3 regions of the Vibrio apostichopi genome follow, and region 1 is predicted to be linked to each of the others. Evidence: predicted binding sites of a transcription regulator. Region 1 holds the regulator's gene; each other region holds the start of a gene.
What was found. The regulator CRP, encoded in region 1, controls carbon source genes, mostly activating them, when cyclic AMP is high. The targets are predictions, from matches to a motif close to TGTGANNNNNNTCACA.
Positions count from the first base shown of each region.

Region 2: a site for CRP is predicted at 2,012-2,027, ahead of recB (exodeoxyribonuclease V subunit beta). Genes of this name have one in related genera too.
Region 3: a site for CRP is predicted at 2,243-2,258, ahead of malT (HTH-type transcriptional regulator MalT). Genes of this name have one in related genera too.

Region 1 covers NZ_AP028067.1:3,452,323-3,458,485, reverse strand. Annotated here, with positions in the region: gene astD (succinylglutamate-semialdehyde dehydrogenase) at 1-139, shown strand, start outside; gene QUF19_RS15565 (DUF1338 domain-containing protein) at 413-1,204, shown strand; gene crp (cAMP-activated global transcriptional regulator CRP) at 1,389-2,021, opposite strand; gene QUF19_RS15555 (phosphoribulokinase) at 2,263-3,132, opposite strand; gene QUF19_RS15550 (YheU family protein) at 3,210-3,422, opposite strand; gene QUF19_RS15545 (hydrolase) at 3,533-4,525, opposite strand; gene QUF19_RS15540 (TIGR02444 family protein) at 4,730-5,200, opposite strand; gene QUF19_RS15535 (ABC transporter ATP-binding protein) at 5,197-6,163, opposite strand, start outside.
Region 2 covers NZ_AP028067.1:754,881-761,043, forward strand. Annotated here, with positions in the region: gene recC (exodeoxyribonuclease V subunit gamma) at 1-1,662, shown strand, start outside; gene recB (exodeoxyribonuclease V subunit beta) at 2,124-5,798, shown strand; gene recD (exodeoxyribonuclease V subunit alpha) at 5,798-6,163, shown strand, end outside.
Region 3 covers NZ_AP028068.1:1,031,544-1,037,706, reverse strand. Annotated here, with positions in the region: gene QUF19_RS21640 (glycogen/starch/alpha-glucan phosphorylase) at 1-1,880, opposite strand, end outside; gene malT (HTH-type transcriptional regulator MalT) at 2,448-5,156, shown strand; gene QUF19_RS21630 (polyprenyl-phosphate transporter) at 5,741-6,163, shown strand, end outside.

The sequences.
Region 1 (6,163 bases):
ATTTGGTGGCCCGGGTGCTTCAGGCAACCTACGCCCAAGTGCTTACTACGCGGCTGACTACTGTGCTTACCCAATGGCGTCAATGGAAGGCGGTGAAACTCAACTGCCAGCGACATTTAGCCCAGGTATTGAGCTGTAGTTTTGGCTCTTAAGCTATAAGTTCATGAATCAAAAGTTTATAAATCATAAGCTTATGAGCTTTAGGCTCATGACTAACAGCTTCATTGGTTAATTGTGTAATAAGGAAGCGATGTTATCGCTTCCTCTTTTCACCCACGTCCGACACCTCGATTGGGCGATAGATAATAATAGAACAAGTATGTCACAGGCTGATGGCTGCTGACTCTATGTCCAGCCTCTCCCTTTCTAATCCAAATTACTAGCTTGCTAGAACCTCTGACAAGGAGTCACCATGACGCCCGATCTACTCTTTAAATCACTATGGGACGATTACATCCACAGGCTTTGTCCATCGGCTGAGAAAGTACATCACTTGCTGAAAGAAGACGAAGCTCTGATTAATGATCATATTGCACTGCGTACTTTCAATGTTGCACCGTTAGGTATTGAAACATTGGCCAAGCCTTTCCTTGAGCTGGGTTACAAGGCGTGTGGCGATTACTTGTTTGAGAGTAAGAAGCTAGTAGCTAAGCACTACGAGCACCCAGATCCAAATCAGCCGAAAGTGTTCATTAGTGAGTTGAAGGTAGAGGAGTGTTCAAGTGACTTACAACAGATCGTTGCTAAGTTGGTTGAGCAAGTCGATGCAAGCAAGCTTCAAGGTCATGAGTTCTTGTTTGGTGGTCGTCTTTGGGATCTGAGTTTCGCGGATTTCCAAGTGCTGGCAAAAGAGAGTGAATACGCTTCTTGGCTCGCAGCTCATGGTTACGGTGCAAACCACTTCACGGTGAGCGTGAATCAACTCGACGCTTTTGATGAAGTGCAGGCAGTGAATGATTACCTGAGCGAATCAGGCTTCACTATCAATGCATCTGGTGGTGAGGTTAAAGGCTCTCCAGAGGTCTTATTAGAGCAATCATCAACAATGGCAGACAAAGTCCCAGTTTCATTTGTTGAAGGCAATGAGATGATTCCTGGTGGCTTCTATGAGTTCGCTAAGCGTTATGCGATGGCCAATGGTGAGCTTTATACAGGATTCGTTGCAGCATCAGCGGATAAGATCTTCGAAAGCACCAACGGTTAAAGAAAGATACGAGCACGGGCTTTGCCCTAGAGATGTGGGTACGCTTCGCTTCGAGAGTGTTTGCGTTTGGAAGTTGTAAGTGTTCCATTCGCATCTCGCATCTGTTCTCAAGATCTTTAGAAAACAAAAAAGCCACCAAATTCGCATTTGGTGGCTTTCAAATTTTTGGCTCAGTTAATCGAGATTAACGAGTGCCGTATACCACGATAGTCTTACCGTGTGCAGAAATTAGGTTCTGCTCTTCAAGCATCTTCAAGATACGACCTACTGTCTCACGAGAACAACCAACGATCTGGCCAATCTCTTGACGAGTGATCTTGATTTGCATGCCGTCAGGGTGAGTCATTGCATCTGGCTGTTTCGCTAGGTTAAGTAGCGTTTGAGCGATACGACCTGTTACGTCAAGGAACGCTAAGTCACCAACTTTTTGGCTAGTTACTTGTAGACGGTTCGCCATTTGTGCTGAAAGGCGCATCAGGATATCTGGGTTCACTTGGATAAGTTGACGGAATTTCTTGAAAGAAATTTCAGCTACTTCACAAGGAGATTTAGCACGAACCCACGCAGTACGCTCTTGGTCTTCTTCGAAAAGTCCAAGTTCACCGATGAAGTCGCCTTGGTTTAGGTAAGAAAGAATCATTTCCTTACCTTCTTCGTCTTTGATAAGAACAGCCACAGAACCTTTAACGATGTAGTACAAGGTTTCTGCCTTTTCACCAGCATGAATCAAAGTACTTTTTGAAGGGTACTTATGAATATGACAGTGTGAAAGGAACCACTCTAATGTTGGATCGGTTTGAGGTTTACCTAGAACCATAATATCTCACTTCCTCTGCAGGGTATGCTTGCCGCTTTCCGTATTTTAGCTAAGCCTGAATTGACTCAGTTAGGATAAGAGCACTCGTTGAGTGCTGCAAGCTATCTTGTGTTTCGTTTAAGAATAGTATCCTTTTTCAGGTACTATTTCTTGATTTTAATCGTGACCAAGCTACGATTTTTTACGCAAAATTGTGCACATGATCACGGTATGAAAAGTAATCAACCAGAATGTCGTTTTGTTAACCTATTTTTCCGGTTTCGATTAGTTGTTGTAGGATTGGCCTTACAATGAGCTCCATAGCAAAACTCATTTTGCCTCCTGGCACCACAAGCGTGTTATGACGTGACATAAATGAGCCATCAATCATTGCCAAAAGGTAAGGGAAGTCGACGTTTTTGATGCCACGCAAACGTATAACAACGAAGCTTTCGTCTAAACTTGGAATCCCTTTGGCGTTCAGTGGATTCGATGTATCTACGGTTGGGACACGTTGAAAGTTGATATGAGTGCGCGAAAACTGCGGGGTAATGTAGTTAAGGTAATCATCCATTGAGCGAACAATAGAGTCCATCACCGCTTCGCGAGAGTGCCCACGATCGCGTGTGTCACGAACGAATTTCTGGATCCACTCTAGGTTTACGATAGGTACCATGCCGATAAGCAGGTCGACGTGTTGTGAGACGTTAATATCGCCATCGACTACGCCACCGTGAAGGCCTTCGTAGAACATCACATCCGAATTTTCTGGGATCTCTTGCCATGGCGTAAATGTGCCGGGCATTTGGTTGTAAGGAACGGCTTCATCGAAGGTATGTAGATAGCTGCGGACTTTGCCCGTGCCTTCATTACCGTATTGACGGAAGAACTCTTCTAATGCGCCAAAATCGTTAGCTTGTGGACCAAAGTAGCTGATGTGCTTACCTTGCTCACGCGCCTTACGGATCTCGACATCCATCTCTGGTCGAGTGAAGCGATGGAAACTATCCCCTTCAACCCAAGCTGCCTTCACGTCCATCATATTGAACATTTTACGGAAGGCTTCTGAGGTAGTGGTGGTGCCGGCTCCAGATGAACCCGTCACCGCAATAATTGGATGTTTAGCGGACATGACAACCCTTGTCTTTTGAGTAACTTACTTGTTAGCAATCGTTTACCACTATAACACGGCTCCTTTATGAGCGCAGCTTAGAAGCGTTTTGTGACCTGAATATCAACGGTTTCATGCAGCTCAGAAAACACGATGCTGACTTCCTTTGAGGCTAATTGATGTTTCACTTGGTCAATCTTGTTTTGCAGTGAAACCTCTACGTCACCGTAGTCTGTACCTTCACGTAGCACGAATTCTTTAATGAGGTTTTCCAGCGTTTCTGGTGCGATGTCTTGCCATGGGATGATCATAAATACTTCTCTCTTTTATGTTCATGGATATGTTCATTAATAGTTTATTGATGTGTTAATCGGTGTGTCTAGTGACGTTAACCATTCAGTCCTTAACAAAGGCTCGGCCATTATGCCGAATCTTGAATACTTTCATAGTAGGCGGGTAATGCTTCTTCCAACCAAAACCTTGGTTTGAGCGTGCTACCTGTAATGAATCCCACATGGCCGCCTTTTTGAAACAGACGATAGTCGATGTTGTCGGGTAGAACGAATTTTGGAATCACATCATCGGTCATGAAAGGATCGTCTTTCGCATGAATGATCTGTGTGGGCAGTTTAATCTGATTCAATTTAGGCAATGCAGAACATTGGGCATAGTAGTCTTGTGCATTCTTGAATCCGTGCAGAGGCGCAGTAATTCGTTCATCAAACTCATACAGTTTGTCGATCTTCTTAATGCTTTCCGCTGAGATGCCAATCTTCTCTTGCAGCAGCTTATGTTTCTTCAACGCATTCGATTTCAAAGAATTGAGCAGGTACTTTTTATAGATCTTAGAGAAGCCTTGTTCAATACGACTCGAACAACAAGCAAGGTCAAAGGGGGCAGAGACGATCGTCGCCGCTGAGATTAACGGATCATCTGCGTAGTCGGCGAGGTAATTGGCCAACATGTTACCGCCCAGTGAGATGCCAACCGCAACCTTAGGGTTATTGGGAAATCTTGAATGCAGATGCCTTAAAAAGAAGCGAGCGTCTTCGACTTCTCCAGAGTGGTAAGCACGAGCTAAGCGATTCGGTTTTCCGCTGCAACCTCTGAAGTGCATCATCACGGATAACCAACCATCTTTAGCAAATGCGTTCATCAGTCCATTGGCGTATGGGCTCTCAAAGCTGCCTTCCAAACCGTGGAACAGCACGAATATCGGCTTGTTCTTTATATCGTCACGATTTGGATTGTCGTCATCTGGTGATTCGCTCCATGCAAGGTCGAGAAAGTCACCATCGGGTGTTTCTAAGGTTTGCCATTGGGGAGCAAACAACGCCTGCTTTCTAATAAATCGTGGCACTAAGGTTTGTAGGTGAGGATTTGATAAACCAGCAGCAGCGGTAAATATTGTCATAAAACAGTCCATGCTTATTTGTGGGCTTTGAAAAGTGTTGAGCTTTTAGCGAAACGCCCACGTTTTTATTTGAGCTTGGTTGATTCTCGGCATAAGCGCAAGGGTTTCACAGATACGGGCTATAAAAATACGCCATGAGTAACTGATTGAATAATATCGAGGTTAAGCTTGGATCTTGATGGAATAAAAGGGAAAGGTAACGAGTTAAGGCTGAGGGGCTGGTTCAGAAAAAGCATCATAGAGGTTTTCTGCGCCGAGTAGCCGACAATATTCAAACGCGAGTGGCGATTGTTGATTGCAGGAGAGATGTAGAGAGTTGATACAGTCGACGAGATCAGATTGCTGTTGCTTCTCTAGCTGCAGCTCAAACTGGAGCGCTTCGCGGTAGAGAGAATCGACGACTTGAGGTTTGAGATGCTTACGTAGCTCTCGATAACTATGAAGAAGAGTTTCAGAGCGGCTTAAGCACTGCTGTACTTTGTGCCACTCTTCTTCAGCAAAAGACAATTGCTGCTCATCAAGCCATTTGAGAAGCAGCAGTAGATTGACGTTGCCGTGGAACTGGTTTTGTAAAGCTAAGCACGCATCCTTTACACCGCGCACACTGTAATACTGAAGGCTAAATTGCCATAGTCGTTCCAGTGTTAGTGATATCGGGGCGTGCTCTGGGCTCATAAGCTATCCATTTCCTGTTCCATTTGCTCAAGCTCTTCTTGAGTGGACATCCAATCCATTTCAACTTCTTCTAGCTGTGATTTACTGCTCGCTTGCAGAGCGAGTACTTTATTCAGTCTAGCCTTATTTTCAGCTTCATAAAGTGAAGTGTCAGATAATTGCTGTTCAGCCTCTTCAAGATCAAGCGTCAACTTATCCATTTTCTTTTCAAACTGAGTCAATTGTTTGCGAATAGGCGCAGTCAGTTTTCTGAACTCGGCTTCTTTACGTTTTTGTTCTTTCTTCGATGCCGCACTGTTTGCACTGTCTTTAGCCGGAGCTAACGCTTGCGCTTCTTTACGTTCAATTTTTTGCTGTTCAGTCAGCCATTTATAATAATCGTCAAGATCACCATCAAACGGCGCAACCTGACGGTCATGTACTAGATACAAGTCATCGGTGGTTGCACGCAGTAAGTAACGGTCGTGCGATACGATAACCATCGCACCTTCAAATGTTTGCAGCGCGAAGGTCAGCGCCTGACGCATGTCGAGATCCAAGTGGTTGGTTGGTTCATCGAGTAATAATAGATTCGGTTTTTGCCATACCAGCAGAGCCAGTACTAATCGTGCTTTCTCACCACCCGAAAACGGGGCCACTTTATCGAGTGCTTTTTCACCTTGGAAGCCAAAGCTACCCAGATAATCACGCAGTTGTTGCTCGGTGTGTTTAGGCGCGATCTGCATCATGTGTTGCAGTGGTGTCTCTTCTGGGTGCAGCGTCTCTAATTGATGCTGAGCGAAGTAACCCATTTTAACGCCTTGCGAATAGCTCAGCTCACCACCTTGCTGTTTCAGTTCGCCCGAAAGCAGTTTGATCAGCGTTGATTTACCGGCACCGTTTCGACCCAGCAGGCCGATACGGCTACCCGGAACGAGGTTAAGGCGAATCTTTTCTAGAATTAGGTTGTCATCATAGCCCGCC
Region 2 (6,163 bases), 1.1 Mb from region 1:
ATTGATGATTTCTTTGCAGTGGAGCTAGAAGGTGAGGTGGTGCTTAAGTCGATTCGCGATGCACTTTCGCAATTGAATGAACAGCTTGATGATGCCTTGTATGAACAAGAACTGTCGCCAAGCATTATCTATCAGTACCTCAATAATAAGTTATCTGGCGCGCGTATTAGCCAGCGATTCTTAGCTGGCCAAGTTAACTTTTGTACTTTGATGCCGATGCGTTCTATCCCGTTCAAAACCGTCTGTTTGTTAGGTATGAATGATGGGGTTTACCCTCGCTCAATGCCGCCAGAGGGCTTTGATTTGATGAATGGGCGTACGCGTCCTGGCGATCGTTCTCGCCGTGATGATGACCGCTATCTATTCTTAGAAGCGATGCTGTCAGCGCAAGAATGCTTGTACATCAGCTATGTTGGCCGTTCGATTCAAGATAATACTGAGCGAGTGCCATCGGTGTTGGTTTCAGAGTTGATCGAGTACTGCCAGCAGAACTACTGCTTAAGTGAAGACCAAGCCTTACCAAGTGATGATTCAGGCATCAACCTGACTCAAGCGATCAGTTTTGAACACACCATGACACCGTTCAGCCCTACTGCGTTTACTCAAGGTGATGCGAGCCATGTGTTGAGTTATGCCAAAGAGTGGCTTCCAGCGGCTAACCGTTCCGGTGAACGCAGTGGTGAATTCAATCGCGCATTGGATGATTACTTGTTGGGTGCAACGTATCCGTTAGAACTAGACTTGGTTGAGTTACAGCGTTTTTGGCGTTTGCCAGTGCAGTACTTCTTTAACCGCCGTCTAAAAGTGGTGTTTGAGCCGCCACTTCCTGTGATGGAAGATGATGAGCCATTCGTGCTTAATGGTTTAGAGAGTTTCCAGCTTAAGGATGCTTTGCTGCAAGTGCTGCTAGACCACCCTGAAGGTGCAGACGAAGCAGTGCGACTGTTTGTCTCTGAGCAAAAAGCACAGGGTCGTTTACCGGTCGGAGCCTTTGGTGATATTGAATTTGAAACCAACCGTGTTCAAGCGGAAGACTTAGCCAAAGAGATTCGATTTGTGAGTGGATCACCGCAACAAGATCTCGAAGTGAATATCGAACTTGATGTGTTAGGCGAAGGCAAACCTGTTCGCTTGATGGGTTGGTTAACTCAAAACTATCAATCGGGTCTAGTTCGTTTCCGTAGCGGTAAAATACGCTCTCAAGATTATTTGGCAGCGTGGATTGATCATCTATGTTGTGCAGTCATGGGACACGGAAAAACGACCCATATTATCGGCTACGACAGAAAAGAGGGCGTGGTTCACCAAACGCTACAACCTATCGGCGATGCGCAGCAGGCGAAGAGTTTACTGGCTGAGTTAGTACGACTGTTTTATCAAGGCATGACAGCACCACTGCCTTATTTCCCGAAAAGCGCATTGGCTGGCGTTGAGGCTGGCTTTAGTCGTGGTAAGTGGGTTGATGACGAAGAAAAGTCTCTTAAGAAAATGGCCGATACCTTTAATGACAGCTTCGCCTTTACGGGCGAGGGCAGAGATACCTACATCTCTCGAATCTGGCCTAAGTGGGATGATGGATTAGCTGCTGAGTCGCGTATGTATTCAACGCTTGTGTTACAGGCCGCAAGACTTGCCGCTGCCGATCTTGAAGATCAGGAATAATCGGCAGTGATCAGCAAGGTCGCCAACGATACTAACGTCAAAGAGATGTGCTTGAATAAAGGCATAGAAAATAAAGAGTTAGATTTAAACTTGGAGTGCTTGGCTTATCAAAAGGTTAGAGATAATCGAGGTATAAGCTTAGTCAAAGCGATAGATAGTGACTTGCGAGAAGTCAGGGTACAGGAAATAAAGTGGCCGCCAGTAAATCATTATTAGTGTAGGGCGTTCGCTGTACGGCCACAGGTCAGAGGGACCATTATTCTGTGGTTCAAAGTAACGCATGAGTATAAAACTCGAATCGCGCTCCTGAACTCGTGGGCGCATAGTAGCGAGGCGATCTGAATTGATCCGTGAGAGAGATCGCACTAACTATTAACAAATCAGCGTAGGACGTAAATTGAATGACGTTTTCCACGCTAGGTCACATTTGTAACAACACATTTATCAGAAGGCAGTAAGGCATGACGACCACAAGCAGTGTTCAGGTAATCGCTCCACAGACACTCGATACCATGACGTTTCCACTTCATGGCGCGCGTTTAATTGAAGCATCAGCGGGTACTGGTAAAACATTCACCATTGCTGGCTTGTACTTGCGCCTACTGCTCGGGCACGGCACGGCTGCGCAACAAGGTGATCTGACTGAAGCCACTCGACACCATGAGCCGCTTACCGTAGACCAAATTTTGGTGGTGACCTTTACGGAAGCGGCAACGGCAGAGCTACGTGATCGTATTCGCGCGCGAATTCATGATGCACGTATTGCGTTTGCTCGCGGGCAAAGTGACGATCCAGTGATTGCTCCTTTGTTACAAGCCATCGAAGATCATGCTGGTGCGGCGAAAACTCTACTCAATGCCGAAAGACAAATGGATGAGGCCGCGGTATACACCATTCACGGCTTCTGTCAGCGTATGTTGACTCAAAATGCCTTTGAGTCTGGCAGCCGATTTGATAATGAATTTGTGACCGATGAAAGCCATCTTAAAGCGCAAGTGGTTGCCGATTATTGGCGTAAACAGTTCTACCCGCTACCAATTCAACTGGCTGGTGAGGTGCGAAATATTTGGGGTTCGCCTGCTGCATTATTAGCAGACGTAAATCGTTATCTGACAGGATCTCCGCTGAAATTGACGGTAGATGCGATGTCGGGTGACTTGCAAACTCTGCACAATCAGAATCTAGATAAAGTGAAGCAACTTAAGGCGTTGTGGTGTGAATCTGAAGCGGACTTTTTGGCTTTGATTTCAGGTTCAGATGTGAACAAACGCAGCTACACCAAGAAGTCTCTGCCTACTTGGTTAGAAGCCGTCACAGCATGGGCGCAGAGCGACACTCATGATTACCAGTTTCCAGATAAATTAGAGAAGTTCTCTCAAGCAACCCTAATTGAAAAAACACCAAAAGGTACGGCTCCTCAACACGCGGTGTTTGAGGCTATTGAGAGCTTCTTAAACTCTCCTGCAGATCTAAAAGCCCCATTGTTGGCACATGCGATTACTCATTGTCGAACCATGCTAGCTAAGGCGAAACAGCAGAAGCAATGGTTATCGTTTGATGATTTGTTGACTCAGTTATCCGCGTCGATTGATGTGGATGAGCAATCACTGCTGGTGGAGAGAATCCGCACCTTATACCCAGTGGCGATGATCGATGAATTCCAAGATACCGATCCGCTGCAATACAGTATTTTTAGCCGAATCTACCTAGATAACCCGCAATGCGGCCTGTTTATGATCGGTGACCCGAAGCAGGCTATTTATGGATTCCGTGGCGCAGATATCTTTACCTATATTAAGGCGAGAAACCAAGTTAGTGCTCACTACACCTTAGGCACTAACTGGCGTTCAAGTTCCGATATGGTCAGTGCAGTAAACCAAGTGTTTATGAATTCGGACAGCCCGTTTATCTACGACCAAGACATTCCATTCTTACCCGTTGCTGCTAGTCCATCGGCCGACAAACGCCAATGGGTGATGAATGGTCAAACTCAGCGCGCACTTACCTTTTGGCTGCAAGAGGCTGAAGACAAGCCACTACCAAAAGGCGAATATCACAAGGCGATGGCTGAGGCGACGGCGAGTCAAATTCAAACCATTCTGACTGCCTCTCAAAACCAACAAGCCTATTTTGATAACGGTAAAAAACAACATGCCGTGAATGCGGGTGATATTGCTGTCTTGGTTAGAACCGGTAGTGAAGGGCGTCTAATTAAAAATGCGTTGTCTGAACAAGGTATCGCGAGCGTGTACTTGTCCAACCGAGACAGTGTGTTCACCAGCTTGGTCGCACAAGATATTCAGCGTTTATTACAGGCGGTGCTGACGCCTGAAAATGACCGAGCATTACGCGCTAGTTTAGCCTCAGAGTTGTTTGCTCTGGATGCGGCTTCATTGGACGAACTCAACAACGATGAAGTGGTGTGGGAAAACGTCGTTAACGAATTTCGAGAATATCGTAAGTTATGGCTACAGCGCGGCGTGTTACCAATGTTGCGCAGCGTGATCAGTAAAAGACATCTCGCGGAACGCTTACTGGAAGAAGAAAATGGTGAGCGCTCACTCACTGACTTGATGCACATTGGCGAGCTGCTGCAACAAGCTAGGCAAGAGCTCGACAGCGACTATGGCTTACTGCGTTGGTTGGCAGAAGCGATATCAGATGCACAAAATGGTTTAGGCGGCAGTGAAGACGACATTCAACGCCTTGAATCAGAAAGAAACTTGGTTCAAATCGTCACTATTCATAAGTCGAAAGGCTTGGAATATGATCTAGTATTTTTGCCGTTCGTTGCAAGCTATCGTGAAGCGAGTGAAGGTAAATTCTACGACCATGACTCAGATACCACGGTACTTGATATTACGGGCAGTGATAGTGCTTTAGCACAAGCGGATAAAGAGCGACTGGCGGAAGACTTGCGCTTAATTTATGTAGCGCTGACTCGTGCGGTTTATGGCTGTTTTATTGGTATGGCTCCTTTACGTAAAGGGCGCTCAACCAAAGAGCCGACCGGTGTTCATTTGAGTGCCATGGGCTACTTGGTTCAAAACGGACAAGAGCAAGGCATTGCCGAGTTGAATCAAGCTTTGTCAGCGATTGAGGGTAAGAACTCAAGTGTGTTGTTAGCCGAAACCCCAACCGCTCATGAGCAAGTGTTTGTACAAACGGAGCAAGTGAGTGAAGACTTACATGCTAGTGAATTGAAGGCTTCAATTGACCGAGCTTGGCGAATCACCAGTTACTCGGGGCTTGTAAAACAAGGCAGTCACGGCGCGAGCCATGACGCTACCATCGAGGTGTCAGGTTTCGATATTGATTCGGCTGATGAGCACGATGAGTCGGAACTGATTGAACCTGAACGTTCTATATTCACGTTCCCTCGCGGCGCTCGCCCAGGTACTTTTTTGCACACCTTATTTGAGGATGTTGAATTTACCGAGCCAGCAACCAGCGAACATAACACGCAAGTAATCACTCACTTATTAGAGTCGGATCAATACGAGCTAGAGTGGTTACCCGTGCTTCAACAGCTGGTTGATACCGTTCTTAATACCGCATTAGATGGCAAGAATTTAAAGCTAAGCGAGAAAGACTCAACTCAACGATTAGTCGAAATGGAGTTCTTGTTGCCGATCGAAGTGTTGGCTGCATCTGAATTGAATCAGACCATTCAGTATCATGATCCGTTGTCGGCCAAAGCGGGCGACCTAGGCTTCCAAACCGTGCAAGGCATGTTGAAAGGCTTCATCGATTTAGTGTTTGAGCACCAAGGTAAATACTATGTACTCGACTGGAAATCGAACCATCTAGGTGATGATGTTGCCGTCTACCATGGTGAAGCATTGAAATCGGCGATGGCCGACCACCGCTACGATCTGCAATATCAAATCTATGCGTTGGCATTGCATCGTTTCTTACGCAGCCGCGTTGCGAATTATAGTTATGAACAACATTTCGGTGGGGTTTATTACTTATTCTTAAGAGGAATGGACGGCCAATCTCAACAAGGTATTTTCTCGGCTAAACCCACATTGGCTTTGCTCGATGAAATGGATCAATTGATTGACGGTAAAGTGATAGACAGACGTTCAGCACAATTGAATGACAATGAAACTGGACAGATGGGGCTTCTATAATGACAACAACGACCACTAATACCAGCATAGAAACAGCGAACTCTGTTAAGCCAGTTTCACTTATCCCTGAACAACTCATGGGTGTATTAAAGTTCCTCGCTGATAAGGGCTCAATTCGTCAGCTGGATTATCAGTTTGCCCGTTTTATTGCTCAGCAAGCGACGAGTCACTCTCAAGAGATCGGCTTTCTCGCTGGGGTAGTGAGCCATGAATTAGGCAAAGGGCATATCTGTACTCAGCTTATACAGCTACATACGGTAGACCTTGAGCAAACGGCAGACCTTGCTCAGTTGCTTGGTTTGTACGGTGAAACGGCACTGCAACTGAACCAGAAATTGTTGGGTATTGATTGGGTGACTGTTCTG
Region 3 (6,163 bases), on a different replicon from region 1:
ACCACTTTAAGCTTGTTACCGATGCGAGGATCGTTGTTGATCTTCTCTGCAATCTTGTTAACCGCGAAGATGATTTCTTTTGCTAGGTGGTAACCCGGTGCTGCTTTCGCTGCGAAGAAACATACGCGTGGCTCACACTCGAAACCAGGTTCGTTAAGAATACGGTGGTACAGAGATAGAATGTGTAGCAAATCTAGGTGTTGACGCTTGTATTCGTGTAGACGCTTGATTTGCACGTCGAAGATAGCGTTAGTATCTAGCTCGATACCCATGTTCTCTTGAACCCAATCAGCAAGACGCTGTTTGTTTTCTTTCTTAACAGCCATGAATTCTTTTTGGAATTTCGCGTCTGTTGCAAACTTAGCGATACCTTCAAGCTGCTCAAGTTTTGCTGGCCACTCAGTACCGATCTTGCCAGTGATTAGCGTAGATAGACCTGGGTTACAGAACTTCAACCAACGACGTGGCGTGATACCGTTCGTTACGTTAGTCAATTTGCCTGGGAAGATTTCGTTGAACTCAGGGAACAAGTCTTTCTTAACAAGTTGAGAGTGAAGTGCAGCTACACCGTTTACTTTGTAAGAACCGATCACACATAGGTTTGCCATGCGAACCATGCGGTGGAAACCTTCTTGGATGATAGAAAGCTTCGCTTGCTTCTCACCGTCACCAGGCCACATCTTGCGAACTTCTTGCATGAAGCGGTGGTTGATTTCAAAAATGATTTCCATGTGACGTGGAAGAAGACGGTTGATCAGTGATTCAGACCAAGTCTCTAGCGCTTCAGGAAGTAGTGTGTGGTTCGTGTATGCGAACGTATGAGCACTGATTTCCCAAGCTTGGTCCCAAGTTAAACCTTTCTCATCGATCAGGATGCGCATCAATTCAGGAATCGCGATCGTTGGGTGCGTATCGTTAAGCTGAATCGTTTCTTGCTTAGGCAGATCTTCTAAAGAGAAACCTGCAGCTTCGTGACGACGTAGAATATCGCGAACAGACGCTGCTGAGTGGAAGTACTGCTGCATTAGACGCAGTGTCTTACCTTTCTCGTGGTTGTCGTTCGGGTAAAGCACTTTAGTGATGTTACCTGCATCGATTAGCGAGTGTTGCGCTTCGAAGTAATCACCGTTGTTAAAGCTTGCTAGTGAGAATGGTGCAATTGCCTGGCATTCCCAAAGGCGTAGCGGGTAAACCGTGTTTGACTCGTAACCTACGATAGGCAGATCCCAAGGCATTGCTTTTACTTCCATACCAGGAACCCAAGTACGAACTTCTTTACCGTCAACGAATTCAACTTCTACATGACCGTAAAAACCAATGTGTTGTGCTAGCTCTGGACGAGCCACTTCCCATGGGTAACCCTCAACACCGCGCCACGCGTCTGGTGCTTCTTGTTGGCGACCGTCTTGGAAAGACTGTTTAAATAGACCGTATTCGTAGTGAAGACCGTAACCTACTGTTGGGTATTCTTGAGCGGCACAAGAATCCATGAAACAAGCTGCAAGACGACCAAGGCCACCATTACCTAGTGATGGGTCACGTTCTTCTTCTAGAAGGTCAGTTAGGTTTTGACCTAGCTCTTCCATTGCATGAGTGATTTGCTCATACAGGCCCATGCTGATTAGGTTGTTACCTGTCAGACGACCAATCAAGAATTCTAGCGAAAGGTAGTTAACACTCTTCGCGTTTTTGATTTTTTCATCATTTTCAGTTTCTAGCAGGTCGAATGTTGTGAGTTCTGCTAATGCGCGACCCATTGCTAGGTACCATGCGCGGCTATCTGCATTTTCAATCGTTGTTGCGTAGGTTGCAGATAAATGTTTCTTAACGCTTTCTTGGAACGACACTTTATCGAAAGTTTTTTGCTGAGTTGGTTTCATTTCAGAAATCTCGCTTTTAATAGTTCTAATTCATCTGTGACATATCGTGCATGGTCACCATTAACTAAACATCCTCCCGCCCGTACGACTAACTAGGAGTAGATGGGAGGGCGTAGGGGGCGTACCCACATTGGGTTAGTGATCTGACTCTCATGTTCTGACTTCGAACAAAAACTTGGAGTGACTGGGATCACAAGCTCCCGTTCGATAACTTAACTTCAAATGATGTGACTTTTATTTAACCCATTTAAAGTCATTGCCAAATCTGAGTTTCAGATCACGAAAATATTTTCCGCCTCTCATCTTTTGCAGAGAAACATGTGTAGGTAAGGACAAAGTCACATTCACAAACCACCCCGCAAGGTGAGCAAAGTCACAAATAAAGGGCGTAGAACACTAAAAACATGCAGGAGTGCAAGGTTTCTGAGGAGGATCATAGTCGGTAACGTTTTGCTTCACGTAATATGAGTAAAGACTTAAGTAATTAGGCTAATGTCATTGGAGTGCACTCAACGATAGATTGGGATATTCCAGAACATAGCCACGGAATAGGTGTAAAACTTCGATATGTGGATCCCTTCGAAACTGACTCGTCCCGGCCGCTTACACAATGCAATCCTGCGACCTAGAGTTCTCGATCTGCTTCAGAATGCAGATTGCTACAAGCTCGTACTGTTCCGCTCTCCAGCGGGGTATGGCAAGACCACTATGGCTGCGCAATGGCTGGTAGATAAACCCAATGTGGGTTGGTACAGCATTGACGATAGTGACAATGATGCCTTTCGCTATATCAACTACCTACTTCAATCACTTAACAAAGCGACTCAAAATGCCTGTCCTAATGCCCAAAAACTGGCAGAAAAGCGACAGTTCTCATCACTGCATTCTTTGTTAAGCGAAGTGTTCGCCGAGATGTCTGAATTCCACCAGGAATGTTTCCTCGTGCTGGACGACTACCACTTAGTTAATAACGATGACATTCACGAGGCGATGCGCTTTTTCCTCAAGCACATGCCCGACAACCTAACGCTTGTTGTGACTAGCCGTGGGACACCACCACTTGGCACTGCAAACCTTCGTGTTCGTGATCTGATGATTGAGATTGGCAACGACTCTCTGGCTTTTGATACTGAAGAGACGACGCGCTTCTTCAATCAACGTGTCGCTGATGGTGTAGATGACACCACAGCTGGCAGTATCTGTACTTATGTTGAGGGGTGGCCTTCTGCACTTCAGCTTATTGCCCTTCAAGCACAACATCAAAAACGCACGCTGGCCCAATCGGCCGAGTCTTTCTCTCACTTTAACCATGCCCACCTTTGGGATTACTTGGTTGAAGAAGTATTCGATCTACTGGATAAAGAAACCCGACAGTTCTTGATGCAGTGTTCAGTACTTGATCATTTCAATGACGAATTAGTCTGCGCGCTTACCCAGCGTGAAGATGCACTGGGGATGATCGAGTCACTCAACCGATTTGGCTTATTCATCTACCCTCTTGAAGGCGAAAAAAACTGGTACCGCTTCCATAACCTATTTGGTGAATTTCTCGCCCACGAGCGCCAAGCTCGAATCCCACAACAAGAAGCCGAGTTGCACAGAAGTGCCGCGAAAGCATGGATCAAACAGAAAACGCCTCATCAAGCACTGCGACATGCACAACGCGCAGAAGATCCAGAGCTGATCATTCAAATTCTAACCGAACACGGTTGGCCGATGTTCAACCAAGGCGAGCTTTCATCGCTAGAGATGGCGATCAAGCAGCTCACCACGGACCAGTTATACAGTGAGCCGAAGCTATCAATGCTGCGCGCTTGGCTGGCACAGAGTCAGCACCGCTATGATCAAGTAGGCACTCTATTAGAAGAAGCCGAAACACAGTATCAAGCTCGAAACATAGAACTGGATACTCAGCAGCAAGGTCAATACAACGCCCTGCGTGCGCAAGTTGCTATTAATAGTAATGAACCAGAAAAAGCATTGGAATTGGCTGAGCTTTCACTAAGCCAGCTGAATACCACCGTTTATCGCAGCCGTATTGTTGCGACCTCTGTTGTTGGCGAAGTCAATCACGTAATGGGCAATCTAAGCCGTGCCTTGCCAATGATGCAGCAAACTGAAAAGCTTGCACGTCAATATCAGGTTTACCACCAAGCACTGTGGGCGATTTTGCAACAGAGCGAAATCCTGATTGCTCAAGGTTATGTTCAAGCGGCCTTTGAGCTGCAAGACAGCGCATTCAAATTGATTGAAGAGCATCAGCTTCAATACGTACCTCTGCATGAATTCTTATTGCGTGTTCGAGCTCAAATCTTCTGGTGTTGGAACCGATTGGATGAAGCGGAAGAGTGTTGTTACAAGGGCTTAGACATCCTTGGCCACCACTCGCCAAGTAAGCATCTACATAGCTATTCGATGCTGGCTCGTATCTCGCTTAGCCGTGGTGAAATTGATAAAGCGTCGAAGTTTATCGACCAGATTCAGCACTTGTTGCGCCAATCAACGTACCACGTAGATTGGACGGCGAATGCATCACTTTCATTGATCCTATTCTGGCAGGTCAAAGGCGATAAAGACGCCATTCGTGACTGGTTAAGTGTTGCAGTTCGACCTGAATCGGCGAGTAACCACTTCTGTCAGCTTCAGTGGCGAAACATCGTAAGATCTCACATCATCCTTGAGCAATACGAAGAAGCAGAAGAAGCGTTGGCGTTCTTGAAGAGTGAAGCACAACGTTCACACCTGATCACGGATACCAACAGAAACTTGATCGTTGAAGCCGTGTTACGCACGCAGATTAACGATGAAGACAGCGCTCGCGTATTACTTGAAGAAGCTCTGCACATGACCAACCAAACCGGTATGGTCGGTAACTTCTTGGTCGATGGTGGTACTATCGGGCATATCCTAGATAAGTTGAGCAACAAGCCAGGGTTAGGCGATTTAGAACGTCACCGTGCTCAGCAGATCATGAAAGATATCTCAACCACCCAACGTAGCCGTTCGGTTCACTTTGACGAAGACTTTGTTGAGAATCTGGTTAATCACCCGAATATTCCTGAACTGGTGCGCACTAGTCCACTCACCCAGCGTGAATGGCAAGTACTTGGTCTGATCTACTCTGGATTCAGTAATGAGCAGATCGCTCAAGAACTTGATGTAGCGGGTACCACTATCAAGACTCACATCCGTAACCTATACCAAAAACTCAACATTGCTAACCGTAAAGAAGCGATAAGCACAGCAGAGAACTTGCTGCAGTTGATGGGGTACTAAAACGGGTTCACGATTCGAGATTGATTCGAGATTGATTCGAGATTGATTCGAGAAAAACATAAGCTAGTCACCCATGGTGGCTGGCTTTTTTTTCGCTTGGAAATGAAGGAAATAGCAGGAAAAAATCACAGAGAACCAAATGACAGGCAAAAAAATAGCCAACCGCAATAATCGCGATTGGCTCTATATATTTGTGAACAAATCAAAGTTCACTAACAACGTCAGTTGGCTAGGTGACCCTCGGCTTAAGAAGGGTCAATCTATACAATGCAGTTAGCGTGCCAACTTTAATTTAGCGTTTTATAAGCCCTGCATCGCATAAAACCCGCGATTTTCACATGCGAATTGCAAAGTGCATTTGCAGAATGCAACCAAGATGCAATATTGATAAGAGACCAGTTTCATCGATAGTCTTAATGACAAATCACTAAGTGCTTGTATTTTAAATACTAGGCAAATGTTCACTTCAACTTATTGCCTTACAATTAAGAAGGTAATAAAAGCACCTCGCCAAAGGCATATTCATACTTTTTTTACACTAAAGTTTGTATACTGCACAAAATCACCCTCAACTCTATGAAGCAATGAACTACTTAAGTACTTTTTTCAAAGGCATGGCAATGGGCGCAGCCGACGTTGTCCCTGGCGTGTCGGGCGGAACCATCGCATTCATCACTGGTATCTACGATACCCTGCTAGAAAGCATTCGCAGAATTAACCCTAGCGTACTTGGCTTATGGAAACGCGAAGGCTTCAAAGCAGCGTTTAACCACATCAATGGTTTCTTCCTGATTTCACTGTTCGCAGGCGTATTCACAAGCATTGCGACATTCGCAAAACTGATTTCTTGGCTATTGGTCACGCACCCGGTTCCTTTGTGGTCTTTCTTCTTTGGCCTTATCTTGGTGTCGGTTTTCCATATTCTTAAGCAAGTAGAAAAGCGCGATATGATTCGATTCGTATTTTTACTGCTTGGTGTTGCCTTCGCTTATAGCATTACTGTGCTT